DNA from 4 places in the Streptomyces sp. NPDC093149 genome. Region 4 is predicted to be linked to each of the others. Evidence: riboswitches for the same ligand, from Rfam matches in the RefSeq annotation. Region 4 holds a riboswitch; each other region holds the start of a gene.
The links. Region 4 has a riboswitch for cobalamin ahead of ACIQCZ_RS12285 (ABC transporter substrate-binding protein). Riboswitches for the same ligand answer to the same signal wherever they lie in the genome.
Positions count from the first base shown of each region.

Region 1: another riboswitch for cobalamin. It lies ahead of ACIQCZ_RS32245 (prenyltransferase/squalene oxidase repeat-containing protein); the one in region 4 lies ahead of ACIQCZ_RS12285 (ABC transporter substrate-binding protein).
Region 2: another riboswitch for cobalamin. It lies ahead of ACIQCZ_RS23380 (cobalamin biosynthesis protein); the one in region 4 lies ahead of ACIQCZ_RS12285 (ABC transporter substrate-binding protein).
Region 3: another riboswitch for cobalamin. It lies ahead of ACIQCZ_RS34695 (CbtB-domain containing protein); the one in region 4 lies ahead of ACIQCZ_RS12285 (ABC transporter substrate-binding protein).

Region 1 covers NZ_JBIVON010000013.1:169,519-173,425, forward strand. The annotation lists gene ACIQCZ_RS32240 (hypothetical protein) at 85-1,497, opposite strand; cobalamin riboswitch at 1,610-1,748, opposite strand; cobalamin riboswitch at 1,822-1,961, shown strand; gene ACIQCZ_RS32245 (prenyltransferase/squalene oxidase repeat-containing protein) at 2,071-3,907, shown strand, end outside.
Region 2 covers NZ_JBIVON010000007.1:420,388-424,294, reverse strand. The annotation lists gene ACIQCZ_RS23390 (anion permease) at 1-427, shown strand, start outside; gene ACIQCZ_RS23385 (hypothetical protein) at 763-993, shown strand; cobalamin riboswitch at 1,164-1,295, shown strand; gene ACIQCZ_RS23380 (cobalamin biosynthesis protein) at 1,440-2,453, shown strand; gene ACIQCZ_RS23375 (cobyric acid synthase) at 2,450-3,907, shown strand, end outside.
Region 3 covers NZ_JBIVON010000017.1:23,686-27,592, forward strand. The annotation lists gene ACIQCZ_RS34685 (GNAT family N-acetyltransferase) at 117-626, shown strand; gene ACIQCZ_RS34690 (CbtA family protein) at 744-1,517, opposite strand; gene ACIQCZ_RS34695 (CbtB-domain containing protein) at 1,546-1,761, opposite strand; adenosylcobalamin (AdoCbl) riboswitch at 1,807-1,900, opposite strand; gene ACIQCZ_RS34700 (histidine phosphatase family protein) at 2,023-2,652, shown strand; cobalamin riboswitch at 2,678-2,804, shown strand; partial or broken gene ACIQCZ_RS34705 (hypothetical protein) at 2,794-3,028, shown strand; gene ACIQCZ_RS34710 (family 16 glycosylhydrolase) at 3,232-3,907, shown strand, end outside.
Region 4 covers NZ_JBIVON010000003.1:396,753-400,659, forward strand. The annotation lists gene ACIQCZ_RS12275 (acyl carrier protein) at 223-498, shown strand; gene ACIQCZ_RS12280 (beta-ketoacyl-[acyl-carrier-protein] synthase family protein) at 495-1,718, shown strand; cobalamin riboswitch at 1,796-1,985, shown strand; gene ACIQCZ_RS12285 (ABC transporter substrate-binding protein) at 2,077-3,087, shown strand; gene ACIQCZ_RS12290 (FecCD family ABC transporter permease) at 3,084-3,907, shown strand, end outside.

The DNA of each region.
Region 1 (3,907 bases), on a different contig from region 4:
GGTCTCACCGACCGCGACGTGCGGTCAGCACCTCGCGGCCGAGCGCGGGTGAGGGCCCTGCGGCGAGGCCCTCACCCGTGGGGATCAGGCTCCCCAGCGCAGGGCGATGGTGTCGCCCACCTTGATCACCTTCTCGCGCACAGCGCCGGCGAAGGCGGAGCCGTCGACGCTGGCTTTCCAGGTGTTGGAGCCGCTGTTGGCCTTGCCGTTGACCGCGGTGACGATGCCGGTGCCCGACGAGGGGGTCACGCTCGTGACGCAGCCCGCCGGAGTGGCGGCGCTCGTCGCAGCGGTCAGGACGTCACCGAGGGTCGTGGTCGTCCCGGTCGGGGTGAAGGTCACTGAGCACGCCTTGAGGCTGCCGGTGCCGTCGTCAAGGGTCAGCGCGAGTCTGGCGGCAGTGCCCGCGGTGAAAGTGGGCTGGGCGACCCACTGCGGGACACCCGGGGTGACCGGGACCGGCGGGGCGGCCGTGAAGCCGCCGCCGGCGACCGCGCGAAGCGCGTCGATCGAGGAGTAGCTTGACGGCGCGGTGTCGGACGGCTGGTACTTAAAACCACCCCCCGGGTTGTACTGGTTGGCGATCAGGAAATCGATCGGAGTCTTGCCGTTGGCGGTGAGGAAGTCGCCGGTCTGCGGGTTGATTCCGCAGGCGTTCAGTCCTGCCACGCTCCAGCCGTTGGAGCTGGTGTTGACCCCGTAGAGGGAGTTGAACGCGCCGGTGGTGGCGGCCAGTTTACCTTTGAGGAAGTTCTTGGCCCTGACGACACCCGCGTCGGTGGTGGGAACGCCCGAGGCGCAGAGCGCGGCCATCGCGGCGCCGGTCATGTCGACGTCGCTCGCGGAGTTGAGCGCGGTGGGATCGCCCTCGGCCTTGCTGTAGGTCCAGCCGCCGTCGACGTGCTGGTTGGCCCGGATACGGGTGACCATCGAGTCGGTCAGCGCTTGCGGGACGCGGGCGCCGCCGGCCTGCGTCTTGGCGCCGCCGAGCGCGAGTGCCGCGAAAACGGTGCCGTTGAAGTTTCCGGACGGGCCGAAGTAACCGGGCTCGGTGGTCTGCCAGTAGGAGTAGATGTCGGCGACGAGGTTGCGGGAGGCCGAGACGCGGGCCGGGTCGATGCCGGCGGCGTACGCGTTCAGTGTGCCCCGCTCGTAGTCGGTGACCACCGGGGAGGCGGAGGGCCAGCCTGATGTGGACAGCAGATTGCGGTAGACGGTGCGGGCGTTCTTCGTGGTGTCGCCGCCCGGGGCGACATCGACGACGGCGGTGCCGGACGCCGCGAAGGCGCTGAACGCCCACTCGTTGGACAGACCAGAACCCGCGTACGAACCGTCCGCCGCCTGGAGTGACTTGAGATAGCTGACGCCGTTGGTCCTGGACGTGGCTATCTGGGCGGGGCTGGAGGTCGCGAAAGCGGGCAGCGTGGTGAGGGCGAGGGCGCTGAACGCCGCGGGCAGGGCGAGTGCGAGGCGGCGGGACGTACGAAAACGGGGCATGGCCTGCTCCTGGGATCGGCGGACGCCGGCCTCCAGTGCATGGCCGGACTTCTCCGTGCAGGGACACGGCCGGGCATGGTCGAAAGCCGCCGTCCGAATCGCGTGGTACGGCTTCTTGTACTGCTCGCCGCATGGGCATTCGGGCTCGGACACGGCCCCCGCCGTCCCATACCGCTGCGCGTCAGCTCCGGATTCACACCGGATTCCCCCATGTGGCAGCCCAGGACGCTACCCGAGCAGTCAGGGCTCCGCCAGCCGTTCGGACGAGGGCGGTTCCCGGATGTCCGGGAACCGCCCGGTGAGACGCACACCACCTTGACGGTCCGGACGGATCCGTGTTGCACTCCGGCTGACAAGCACTCAGCAGCAGGGGAAGCCGGTCGAATTCCGGCGCTGACCCGCAACCGTGGACCCGGGCTCGTTCCGGGTGAGCCGGAATGCCTGGAGCTGGGACAGAACACGAGGAACGCCGTCGCGGACTACGGCGTGGTCGTCCGGCCTCCCCATGGCGCAGCAGCCCTGTGGGGGCGAATCGCCACGTACGCAGCCGCCCGGCAGAGACAGGGGGCCGCGGTGGGGACCGAACAGCAGGCGAAACGGCGGATCAGCAGGGCACGGCGGCTACTGTCCCTTCTGACCGCTTCCTTTCTGACGTTCGGTGCGGGAGTGGCGTTCTTCACCGCTTCGCCGGCGAACGCCGACCCCGTCGAGCAGTGCACCGCCACGACCGGCGCCATTGTCGCCGTTGACTTCGGCCCCTTCGGCGGCCCGGTTGTGCGCGGTTGCGACACCACGCCCACGACCGGCTACGAGCTGCTGCACGAGGGCGGGTTCAGCACCACCGGTACCGTCCACGACGGCGACGGATTCATCTGCCGCATTGGCAACGAATCCTTCAACTCCGTTACGCAGTACCCGACTCCGGCCAAGGAGGACTGCTTCCTCACCCCGCAGGCCACCGCCTACTGGTCGTACTGGATCGCCTCCCCCGGGCAGAAGAACTGGACCTACAGCCCGCTCGGCGCCATGTCCCGCACCCCCAAGGACGGCGACGTGGACGCCTGGGTGTTCGGCGGCACCGATGTCGGCGGCACCACCGGCAAGCCCACCTTCTCCCCCGACGACGTACGGGCCGAGGGCGGCCTCCCCGCCACGGACCCGACCGATCCCACAGACCCGACCACCCCTCCGGCCTCGGTCGACGTAGCTGCGGCCACCCGCTGGCTCACCGGGCTGCTGACGGACGGAGAGCGGGTCGTCGACGAGGGCGCCACCGCTGTGGACCACATGCTCACCACCGAGGTCGTCTACGCCCTGGCCGCCGCCGACCCCAAGAGCCGGGTGGCGCAGAAGGCCGCCTCGTTCCTCGCCTTGCCGGCGCAGACGGACGCGTACGCATACCCGGCCGACAAGGACGGGATTCCCGATGCCTCCGCCTCCGCCCGTCTGGCGCTCGTAGCCGAGGCCACCGGCAAGGACCCGCGCGACTTCGGCGGCCACGACCTTCTCGGGGACCTCGTCAAGTACGTCTGCCCGAGGGACGTCGGCGACGGCGAGACGATCCCCGGCTGCCTCACGAAGGGCGACTTCCGCAGCACCGGACAGGCCGACGCCCAGGCCATGGCCGTCATCGCCCTGCTGAACGGCGATGTGGCACCCCCGGCCGACGCCGTGACCCGGCTGACCGGACTCCAGTGCGAGGACGGCGGCTTCACGGGCATCCTCGTCCGTGCCGGCGAGTGGTGCGACAGCGACGCGAGCTCCACCGGGCTGATAGCCCTGGCCCTCAATCGGGCCGGCGGCCACGGCGCGGTGGTCGAGAAGGCGCGGGCCTACCTCAAGAAGTCCCAGCTTCCGACCGGCGCCTGGCCCTCCGCCTCGTATCTGACGACCGGCAGCGCCGGCCCCACCGGCTGGGCGGCACAGGCCCTGCGCTCCCTGGGCAACGCGGACCGCGCCGACGCAGGTGTCTCCTGGCTCTCCAAGCAGCAACTGCCCGCGGGCGGCTTCGGCTTCGAGGAGGGCGAGACCGACCCTCGGTTGTTCGCCACCACCCCGGTGGTCGTCGCGGGCGCCAAGAGCGACCTGGTCGCACTCACCGCCAAGAAGGCAGACCCACCGACCACGCCCACCCCGGACCCGACGACCGCTCCTCCGGCCGGTGAAGGGCCCGACCTGAAGAAGGGCAGTGCCTATCTCACCGATCACAAACGGCTGATCCAGGGCCACTACTACGAGAACGCGCAGGGATCCGGGTTCGCCGACTACGGCCTGACCATCGACGGCGCCTACGCGCTCGCCGCGACCGGCCACGACAACGCCGCCCTTCGCAGCATCGTCGATTTCCTCGGCAAGGGCGGCAAGGACGGCAAGGGCCGCGGAATCCACGACTGGACCCTGATCGGGACCA
Region 2 (3,907 bases), on a different contig from region 4:
CTCCACCACCCAGTCCTGCTCCGGCGCCGTCATGGGCGCGGGTCTCGGCCGTCAGGGCGGTGTGGTCCGCTGGTCCACCGCCACCCGGATGTTCGTCGCCTGGGGTCTGACCCTGCCGGCCGCGGGCCTGGTCGGCGCGGGCGCGGAACTCCTCACCAAGCAGGGCACCTGGGGGGTCGTCGTCGTCGCGGCGCTGCTGGTCGCGGGCTCCGGCTCGATCTGGCTGGTGTCGCGCCGCAAGCCGGTCGGCCACGGCGACGTCGCGCCGGCGGACGGCGCGGCCGAGCCCGCAGGCGTCGTCACCACGGCCATCGCCGCCGTCAGCCCGCCGCCCACCGCGGCCCAGGCCACGGCCCAGGACCTCAAGACCACCATTCCGGCCCCGGCCGGAACCCCCCAGGACCCGGCGCGACCCGCCACCGTCTAGTGCCGTGACCGGCAATGTTTGCCCCGTGAGGAGTGTCGTCCAGTGCGTGCGATCGCAAGGCGGCCGGAAGTCCTTGTAGCGGAGCTACCAGGACTTTTGGCCAACGCCGCGAGCGTGCGTGCTGGACGGCGCGACGGGGCAAAGCTTGCCGGGAGAGGCACTGGGCCGGCCGTCCAAAGAGCGTCCGGCAATCGGAGGGCGGCGTCGCGGCATCTGCCGCGTCGTCGTCAATCGCCGTGGCGCCGCCGTGACTCAATCCTCCGCCGTGCGGCTGCACGCACCCAACCCCGTGCCTTCTCCCACCCCCCGATTGTCGGACGCTCTAAGGATTCAGCATGAACATCGACTGGGCAGCCCTCGGCTCCGTCTTCGGCGTCTCCCTCGTTGTCACCGTCGCACTGGTGGGTCTCTTCACCCTGGGCATCGTCGGTCTCTCCAAGCAGCCCGAACCGGCGGCGCAGGGCGGCTCCGGCGGCTCGCTGCTGCTGGCCCGCGCCGGCGCGTACATCTGCTTCGGGCTGTGCGCGGCGGCGGTCGCGTACGGGATCTATCTGATCGTCGCCTGAGCCCTCCCCCGCGCACTCCCCGACGGGCCGGACACACCTCGTGTGGCCGGCCCGTTCCGGCGTGCCCGGCACGATGTGGGCCTCAGCACACTGCGCCGACGCAGGTCAACGGCAAGTTGACGGGCGTTCGCGGAGCGTGGTGGACTGCCGGAGCCAATTACGGCGACAGCAGAGGAAGCCGGTGCGAATCCGGCGCGGTCCCGCCACTGTCACCGGGGAGCAGTCCCCCACACCGGAAGTCACGGCGCGCGCGAGCGGGCTGGAAGGCCGGGGGAACTGCGGATCCGGGAGCCAGGAGACTCTCGTCGCCGGTCACGTCGAACCAGGGCGCGGACCCTGAGTGAGGACATATCGCCATGCCTGGCTGCCGTGCGTCCGTTGCTGTGGCGCTCTCGTCGAGAGCCGCCTGTACGAAGGTCCTTCGAGGCGCGTCGGCCGGTTGAGCCGTGCGTGCCGACCGCATCTTCGCGTACGGCGCCACGGCCGGTCTGATCGGCGACCTGCTGCTCGGTGACCCCCGCAGGGGGCATCCGGTCGCCGCCTTCGGGCGGGCCGCGGCGGGCGTCGAACGCCGTCTGTGGCGCGACCACCGCGGGTGGGGCGCGCTGCACACCCTCGTCCTGGCCGGGGGCGCCGCGGGTGGTGCCGCGCTGATCACCCGTGCCGTGCGCGGCCGTCCCGCCGCCCGTGTCGCGCTGACCGCGGCCGCCACCTGGTCCGTCGTCGGCGGTACGTCCCTGGGGCGTGAGGCCCTGACGATCGGTGACGCCCTGGCGGCCGGCGACATCGGCTCGGCCCGCGAACGGCTGCCGCATCTGTGCGGACGCGACCCGCACTCCCTCGACGGACCGCAGATCGCCCGCGCCGTGGTGGAGTCCGTGGCCGAGAACACCTCGGACGCGGTGGTCGGCGCCCTGGTGTGGGGCGCGCTGGGCGGGGTGCCGGGGCTCGTCGGCTTCCGGGCCGTCAACACCCTCGACGCCATGGTCGGCCACAAGTCCCCCCGCCACCGGCGCTACGGCTGGGCCTCCGCCCGCCTCGACGACATCGCCGGCTGGCCCGGTGCCCGGCTCACGGCCCTGCTCGCCGTGGCCGCCGGGGGGCGGCCACGTGGCGCGGTACGGGCCTGGCGGGCCGACGCCGCCAAGCACCCGAGCCCCAACGCGGGCCCGGTGGAGGCCGCGTTCGCGGGCGCGCTCGGCGTGCGGCTCGGCGGGACCCTCGCGTACGGCGGAAGGGTCGAGCACCGCCCCGTCCTCAACGGGGCACAGGGCCGGGCGGTGGAGACCGAGGACATCGAACGCGCGGTACGGCTGTCGCGCCGGGTGAGCGCGCTCGCCCTGGGCGTGTGCGTGGCGGGACGGCTGGGCGCCGGCCTCGCCGCACGACGCATCGCGGGGCGCCGGACCGCGGCAACTGCCGCGGCAGGGACTCGGATCGCAGGACGGAGACATACATGAGCGGCGGGCTGCTGGTCGCCGGAACCACCTCGGACGCGGGCAAGAGCGTCGTCACGGCGGGCATCTGCCGCTGGCTCGTGCGCCAGGGCGTGAAGGTGGCGCCGTTCAAGGCGCAGAACATGTCGCTGAACTCGTTCGTCACCCGCGAGGGCGCCGAGATCGGGCGCGCCCAGGCCATGCAGGCCCAGGCCGCGCGGGTGGAGCCGTCCGCGCTGATGAACCCCGTCCTGCTCAAGCCCGGCGGCGACCGCTCCAGCCAGGTCGTCCTGATGGGCCGGCCGGTCGGCGAGATGAGCGCACGCGGCTACCACGGGGGCCGGCAGGAAGCGCTCCTCTCCACGGTCGTGGACTGTCTGGAGCGGCTTCGGGGCACCTATGACGCAGTGATCTGCGAGGGGGCGGGCAGTCCGGCCGAGATCAATCTGCGGCGCACGGACATCGTGAACATGGGCATCGCACGAGCGGCCCGCTTCCCGGTGGTGGTCGTCGGCGACATCGACCGCGGGGGCGTCTTCGCCTCCTTCTTCGGTACGACGGCGCTGCTCGACGCCGAGGACCAGTCGCTGATCGCGGGCTACCTCGTCAACAAGTTCCGCGGTGACGTGTCGCTGCTGGAGCCGGGCCTGGAGATGCTGCGCGGGATCACCGGACGGCGGACGTACGGGGTGCTGCCCTTCGCCCACGGCCTCGGCATCGACGAGGAGGACGGGCTGCGGGTCTCGTTGCGCGGGACCGTGCGCGAGTCGGTCGTCGCGCCGCCGCACGGCGAGGACGTGCTGCGCGTCGCCGTGTGCGCCGTACCGCTGATGTCGAACTTCACCGATGTGGACGCGCTGGCCGCCGAACCGGGCGTCGTCGTGCGGTTCGTGGACCGCGCCGAGGAGCTGGCCGACGCCGACCTCGTCGTCGTGCCGGGCACCCGCGGCACCGTGAAGGCGCTGGCCTGGCTGCGCGAGCGCGGTCTCGCCGACGCCCTGGTCCGGCGCGCCGCCGAGGGCGGACCGGTCCTCGGCATCTGCGGCGGCTTCCAGATCCTCGGCGAACACATCGAGGACGAGGTCGAGTCGCGGGCCGGGCACGTCGACGGCCTCGGCCTGCTGCCCGTACGCGTCCGCTTCGACCGCGAGAAGACCCTCGCCCGCCCCTCGGGCGAGGCGCTCGGCGCCCCCGTCGAGGGGTACGAGATCCATCACGGCGTCGCCGACGTACACGGCGGCGAGGCGTTCCTGGACGGCTGCCGGGCCGGCGCCGTGTGGGGCACCCACTGGCACGGCTCGCTGGAGAGCGACGAATTCCGCCGCCGCTTCCTGACCGAGATCGCGCGGGCCGCCGGCCGACGCTTCGTCCCCGCCCCCGACACCGCCTTCGCCACGCTGCGCGAGGAACAGCTCGATCGCCTCGGCGACCTCATCGAGGAACACGCGGACACCGACGCGCTGCTCCGGCTCATCGAG
Region 3 (3,907 bases), on a different contig from region 4:
GCCCAGCTCGCCCGGATCCGCAAGACCGCGCAGGACGCCGTTCCGCTGCCCGGTGGACATCCCTCCCGGACAATCCTGATGCCGTGCACCCGCCCCGCGTGATAGTTCACTCGGTCATGACCTGCCTTGAGACTCCCCGCCTCCTGCTCCGTCTGATGAACGCCTCCGACGCCTTGCAGGTGATGTCCGGCACGCCGGGCGAGGGTGCCCGCTGGGCGCCGGGATACCCGCCCGCCGGCGAGATGGCCGCGGCCGAGCGTTTCCTCGACGCCTGCGCGACGACGGGGGATCCGAGCCCCTTCGGCTCGTACGAGATATGTCGCCGTGAGGACTCCCTTGTGATCGGCGGGATGGGATTCCATGGCGCCCCGGACGAGAACGGGCACGTCACGATCGGCTACGGCCTCGTTCCCTCGGCTCAGGGAAAGGGCTACGCCTCCGAGGCGCTGCGCGCGCTGCTGCGGTTCGCCCGCGAGCAGGGAGTGATCTGTGTGCACGGTGACACCGACCTGGACAACCTCGCGTCGCAGCACGTCATGACAGCCGTCGGCATGCGCCTGGAGAAGGAGGACGCGCGGCTGAAGTACTACCGGATCGATTGGGGCCGGCAGGGCGTGGAGCAGTGAGGACGCGTCCGTCCGTTTCCCGGGTACGGCCACGTCGGGCGGGAGGGCGGAACCCGGAACCCGCCGGGAGGCTCCCGGCGGGTTCCGCCGTCCCGCTGGTGGTGAGTGGTACGCCGGTCAGCCGGCGGTGGCGGCGACCCGGTTCGCCGTACCGTCTCCCGTCGCGACGGTGTCGGCCCTCGGCACGAGAAGCCGTTCCGTCAGGTGGCCGAAGACGAGACCGAAGGTCACCCAGAGGGTGGCCTGTACCGCGAGGGTGGCCAGCCGGAACTCCCAGAGCAGGGTGGCCGGGAAATCCCTTCCGACCTCGTTGAACGAGGGCAGGAACGCGTAGGCGACCCCGATCACGACCGCATAGGCGGCCGATGCGATGACCGTCGCGTTCCAGTTGCCCAGGCGGTGAGCCAGCCGCTTGCCGAGGATGACGGCGGCGACCGCCAGCAGCACGCTGAGGGCGACCATCAGGAAGAACAGGGCCGTGCGGCGGCCGATGGTGTCGGGGTTGCCGACGGCCGGCGGGTTGGCCGGGTACTTCAGGAACGGCACGACGTACACCGCCAGCAGGGCGGCACCCGCGATCAGGGCGGCCGTGGCCCGTGGGCCGAATCGGCCGATCCGGCCGAGGGCGTAGCAGAAGACGAGGGCGGCGATCCCGCCGATCGCCACACCGAAGACGAGTACACCGGTGGCAAGACCCGCGGTGGACTGCACGGTGCGGCTGACGAGTTCCTCACCGCCGCCGTGGTCATGGCCGTGCGACTCCTCGAGGGCGATGGCCGCGTCCACCCGGGACTCGCCGAGCAAGTAGGCGACGACCAGTGCGAGCGCGCCCGCGGCGAGGCCGGCCAGCATGCCGCGGACGAGCAGGGCTCTGACAGATATGGAGTTCATGAGGTCTTCCCCTGGATCGGACGGCGCGTCAGTGGCAGGGGAAACCGAGGAGGTGGCGACCGTCGTGGACCCACTCGTGGACGCCCTCGCCGGAGATGACCGCGGTGGCGCCCTGTTCCGCGCCGACGAAGTACAGCAGTACGAGCATGAGGATGCCGAAGAAGACCGCCCAAGGGGCAATGGACTTCAGGGAGATGGGGGTGATCGCCGGTACGGCGGTGGCGGGGACAGCACTCTGTGCCATGGCAGAACCTCCTGAGGGAACACGCGTCCCGATCGTGGTGCCTGGGACGAAGGTGGCGGGTCTGACTTCCCGTACGGATACGGGTACACAGTGGCGCGACCGTGCCGGATTCTCACCGGACTTCCGTCACACCTTCGTCATGTTCGTCGGACGATACCCCCTGGGAGCGAACAGGGCCACGGTGCCGTCGGCGGGACCGCAACGCCCGCGTGCCAAGGTGGGAGCACGCGAGAGGCCACAGTTCAGGGAGTTGACCGGGCCATGACGGTACAGCTGATGTTGATCTCACCGGCGCTCAACTCCGCGCTGCGCGAGGCCCGCATCGACGACGATGCCCCGCTGGACGCGGCGGGGGCCCGGCGGGCACGTGCCGCCGCCGCGGCGGTGCCACCGGCCGACCGGTATCTGCGCGGGCCGTCCGAACGGTGTGCCGGGACCGCCGACGCGCTGGGGTTGCGCGCCGGACCCGAACCCGCGCTCCGTGGCTGGGACATGGGCCGCTGGAGCGGACGGGGACTGGCCGAGGTGAGCGGCAGCGAGCCGGAAGCGGTGTCGCGTTGGATGACCGATCCGTCGGCGGCTCCGCACGGCGGCGAATCGTTGCTGGAGTTCTGCGCCAGGATCGGCGGCCTGCTGGCGGCACTTGAGCCCGGGGACGGCGAGGAGGGCGGCCCCGTACTGGCGGTCGTCGAGCCCGCCGTGGTGCGGGCGATGGTCGTACGGGCGCTCGCTCTGCCGGCGGAGGCGTTCTGGCGGCTGGATGTCGCCCCGCTCACCTTGACCGGGCTCAGCGGCCGCTCGGGACGGTGGAACCTGCGCTGCGGTCGGCCGCTGTCCCCCGCTCCGCAAAGCCGGCTTCCTCGGTCCGCCACCACGCGCCCGGACAACTGAGGTGCCGGGGGCCGCGGTCAGTGCATCGTCCGATGGCACAGCCGGTTCGCCTTGTCCGCCGGACAGACGCGTCGCGAGAGGGAACCCGGTGGGAATCCGGGACTGCCCCGCAGCGATGAGTGGGAACGACCGCCGTCATGTCCGAGAAAGGCCGCTCCCGGCGTGTGCGACATCCACACCCGCGGGTGCCGAGCACGGCCGAGGCGGTCGCTCCGCTCCGTAAGGGACTCGAAGCGATTCCGCGGCCGAACGGCTATGGGTCAATCCCGGCTGCGGCCTGAAGACGCGGGGCCGGCCCGAAGTGCGCGCCTCGCTGGAGAACCTGGTCTCGGCGGCCGTCGAGGTACGGGCGACGGTGGCCGAAACCGCCCACTGATCCGCCGCGCGGCCCGGGACGGGCGCCCGTCCCGGGCCGCGCACCGTACGCCTCCGTGCAAGAAGTGTGGTCCGTACCAAAGCCTTGACAGGCTCTTGGTTCACTTCTTAAATCGCATACGAACGAAGCCTTCTCCCCCGTTCCCCACACCGAGGGTTGTCATAGACATGACACTCTCGCGAACCGCACGGGAAGGACCCCCCATGAAGTCCCCCCACCTCACCCGACGCCTGCTGGTGTCCGCCCTCTCCGCACTCGCCCTCGTCTCGGCCTCCTCCGGCCCCGCGGCCGGGGCATCCGTCCCCGGACCGCGGGCCGCCACCGCGGCCGGGTCGTTCACCGACGACTTCGACGGCCCCGCGGGTTCCGCCGTCGACGGTGCGAAGTGGCAGATCGAGACCGGCGACAACGTCAACAACCATGAACGGCAGTACTACACGGCCGGGAACGACAACGCGGCACTCGACGGCCAGGGCCATCTGGTCATCACCGCACGCCGGGAGAATCCGAAGAACTACCAGTGCTGGTACGGCACGTGTGAATACACCTCGGCACGGCTGAACACATCGGGCCGGTTCACGCAGAAGTACGGGCATGTCGAAGCCCGGATGAAGGTCCCGCGCGGACAGGGCATGTGGCCCGCCTTCTGGATGCTGGGCGACGACATCGGCCAGGTCGGCTGGCCCGCTTCGGGCGAGATCGACGTCATGGAGAACGTCGGCTTCGAACCGTCCACGGTCCATGGGACCCTGCACGGTCCCGGCTACTCCGGCTCCGGCGGGATCGGCGCCGCGTACACCCTGCCCGGCGGGCAGGCGTTCGCCGACGACTTCCACACCTTCGCCGTCGACTGGGCCCCCGGCTCGGTGACCTGGTCGG
Region 4 (3,907 bases):
TCGGTGCGGGAGGCGGCCGGAGCCCTCGGTGTCCGCGCTGCGCTGCTGGTCTTCTGGGGTACGGCAGCCGTTCTGTCCCGGTGGTGCACGCAGCCGCGGCAGGGCGGTGGCGAATCGGTTCGGCACAAGGCGTAACTGGAGACACGTCACCCAGTTGATTCGGCGTCGGGACGGTGCCCCCGCCGTCACCGGCAGTCGTACCGAATGATGGAGAGGAAGCTCATGAGTGCGATTCATCCCAAGATCACCGAGGTTCTGACACACACCTTCAAAGTGCCCGCTGTCGAGATCCGTCCGGATTCCACGATGGACAGCCTGGAGATGGACTCCCTCGCCGTCGCCGAGTTCGCCGTGCTCATCAGGGAGACGCTGGGTGGCCGGGGAGACTTCGACAAGCTCCCCAAGGGCGCCACCCTGGCCGAGATCACGCGGTTCATCGACGGGGCCGACGGCGGGTCGCCGGTGAGCGGTGCGGCGCAGATGAGCAACGCCCGATGAACAGGCCCGTCATCGCCGTCACCGGCCTGGGCATGATCACCCCGGTCGGCAACGACACCGAATCCACCTGGAAGGGCGTGTGTGCCGGAATCTCGCCGGTGCGTACCGTCGCGGCTCTCGAAGGCTGCGCGATCGATTTCGCCTGCACGGTCGACGGAATCGATCTGGACGCCGCGGTCGGTGGACGCACCTCGTTCCGGATGGGGAGGTACACCAAGTTCGCCGTTCTCGCCGCCCGGGAGGCGGTCGCCGACGCCGGGCTCGACCCGGCGGAGTGGGAGGGCGGCAGGGTCGCGGTGGTCGTCGGCACCAGCAGCGGGGGTTCCGCCTCGCTGACCGAGCAGGCCGTCGTGCTCGACCGGCTCGGGCCCGACGCCACCTCGCCGTCCGGCATCCTGCTCACCATTCCGAACATGCCGGCGGCCGAGATCGCGATCCAGTTGCGGGCGACCGGTCCCAGCATGGCGCCGTGCACCGCCTGTTCGTCCGGCGTCACGGCCCTGTCCGTCGCCCGCGATCTGCTGGTCACCGGGCAGTGCGACATCGCGATCGCCGGAGCCACCGAGTCGATCATCTATCCGGCCGCCATGGCCGGGTTCGCCCGATCCGGTGCCGGGGCCCGGCGGGACGGCGACGCGACCGGGCTGTGCCGGCCCTTCGCCGCCGACCGGGCCGGGCTGGTCATGGGCGAGGGCGCCGCCGTCATGGTGCTGGAGCGGGCGGACGACGCCCGTGCCCGGGGCACGGCACCGCGGGCGCTGGTCGCGGGCGCCGGGGCCACCACCGACGCCCACCATCCCATCAGTCCGCATCCGTCCGGCGCGGTGGCCCGGACGGCGGTGGAGATCGCGCTGCGCGACGCCGGCTGGGCGGCGGGAGACGTCGAGCACGTCAACGCACACGGCACGGCCACCCCGGTCAACGACGCCACCGAGGCCGCCCTCATCGCCCGGGTCTACCCGCACCGGCCGCCCGTCACCGCCCCCAAGGGCGTCCTGGGGCACTGCATGGGGGCGGCCGGAGCGATCGAGGCCGGACTGACCGTCCTGACGCTGCAACGCGGAATCGTGCCGCCGATCGCCAACCTGGACGCCCCGGCGCCCGAGTTCGACATCAACTGCGTCACCAAGTCTCCCCTGCGGCAGCCCATCCGGCGTGCCGTCAGCCACTCCTTCGGATTCGGCGGACACAACGCCGTGATCGCTCTTCAGAGCCCGTAGGCACCAGGCAGGTGGTGCGACGGGAAACGGCCCGGCGTACCACCGGCCACACCGCCCGTGAGCTGCGCAGAGGCCCGTGATAGCTTGCCGGAGCCAGTCGAACTCCACGAAGGAGTCAGGGAATCCGGTGAGAATCCGGAACTGACGCGCAGCGGTGAGGGGGACGGGCGGGGCCACGGCCACTGGGAACACCCTCGGGTGTCCTGGGAAGGCGTCCCGTCCGCAGGAACCCGAGTCCGAAGACCTGCTGGCACCTGCGATCCGGCACCGGGCGCAGGACGCCGTACAACGGGCCCCGCGCATGGGCCCAGAGACGCAGAGGGACTCCGTGCCGTCCATATCCAGCCCCGTCCGCACCATGGCCGCGTTCTCGGCGGGACTTGTCCTGCTGACCGCCTGCGGGGGCGGAACAAGCAATTCCGCCGCGAAGCCCGGTTCCACCGACGGATACCCGGTGACGCTGAAGAACTGCGGACGCACCGTCACCGTCGAATCCGCACCGCGGCGCGCCGTGTCGGTCGACCAGGGATCGACGGAGATCCTGCTCTCCCTCGGCCTCGCCGACCGGCTGGCCGCCACCGCGACCTGGACCGACCCGGTGATGAAAGGGCTGGAGAAGGCAAATGCGGGCGTCCCGAGGATCGCGGACAACCGGCCGTCGTCGGAGAAGGTCCTCGACCGGGAACCCGACTTCATCAGCGCGTCGTTCGAGTCGACGCTCGCCAAGGGCGGTGTCGCCCCGCGCGAACAGTTCGAGGAACTCGGGGTCCCCACCTATGTCTCGCCCGCCGACTGCACCGGCAAGGACAACAGCGGCAGCGGCGACGGCGCCCGTACCGAGCCACTGACCATGGACAGCGTCTACGACGAGGTGCGCGAACTGGCCCGGGTGTTCGGCGTGGCCGGGCGCGGCGACAGGCTGGTCGCGCAACTGCGGGCCCGGGTGAAGAAGGCGGCCGAGGGCGTCGACGCCGCCGACGCCACCATCCTGTACTGGTTCTCCGACTCCAAGGCCCCCTACCTGGCCGGCTGCTGCGGAGCACCCGGCATCATCACCAGAGAACTCGGCGCCAAGAACGTCTTCGACGACACTCGGGACGAATGGCCCCAGATCAGCTGGGAGACCGTCGCCGACCGCAACCCCGACGTCCTCGTCATCGGCGACCTGACCCGTAGGGCACAGACCGCCGAGAGCGCCGCGAAGAAGATCGAATTCCTGGAGTCCAACCCCGTCACCCGGAACATGGACGCCGTCAGGCACCGGCGGTACGTCCTGCTGAGCGGCCAGGCCATGAACCCGTCCGTCCGGACGGTCGAGGGCGTGGAACGCGTCGCCGCCGGGCTGCGCGCCTTCGGACTCGCGGGATGACGGAGACCGGACGCGCCGCGGCCCCGGACACGTCACGGACCCCCGCGGCCGGCGTGCGTGGCACGACGGGGCCGCGGAAGCTGCGCGGCGGAGTCCTGTGGGGCTGCGGCATCGCGCTGCTCGTGCTGTCCGTCGCGATCGCCGTCACCATCGGCCCCGCCCGTATCTCCGTCGCCGACGTATGGTCCACGACCGCCTCCCACCTCGGCTGGGGCCGGTCACGGCTCACGCCGATCCGGGACGGCATCGTCTGGAACCTGCGCATGCCGCGCACCCTGCTCGCCGCGGTGTGCGGGGCAGGGCTCGCAGTGTGCGGCACCGTCATGCAGTCCCTGCTCCGCAACCCGCTCGCCGACCCGTTCGTCCTCGGCGTCTCCTCCGGTGCGTCGACCGGAGCGGTCGTGGTCGTCGTCCTCGGCGTCGGCGGCGGAGCGGTGTCGATCTCGACCGGCGCGTTCATCGGCGCCCTGTGCTCGTTCGCCCTCGTCCTGCTGCTCAGCCATACCCTGGGCGGCACGACCGACCGGGTCGTCCTTTCCGGTGTCGCGGCCATGCAACTGTTCTCCGCGCTCACCTCCTTCGTCGTGATGACCTCCGCCGACGCCGAGCAGACCCGCGGGGTGCTGTTCTGGCTGCTGGGCTCGCTCGGCGGAGTCGGTTGGAGCGATGTGTGGATCTGCTCCGCCGTTCTCGTCGTGACGCTGCTGATCTGCCTGGGGCACGCCCGCACACTCGACGCCTTCGCGTTCGGCCAGGACGCCGCGGCCGCGCTCGGCGTCCATGTCGCGCGCACCCGGATCGTGCTGCTGTGCACGACAGC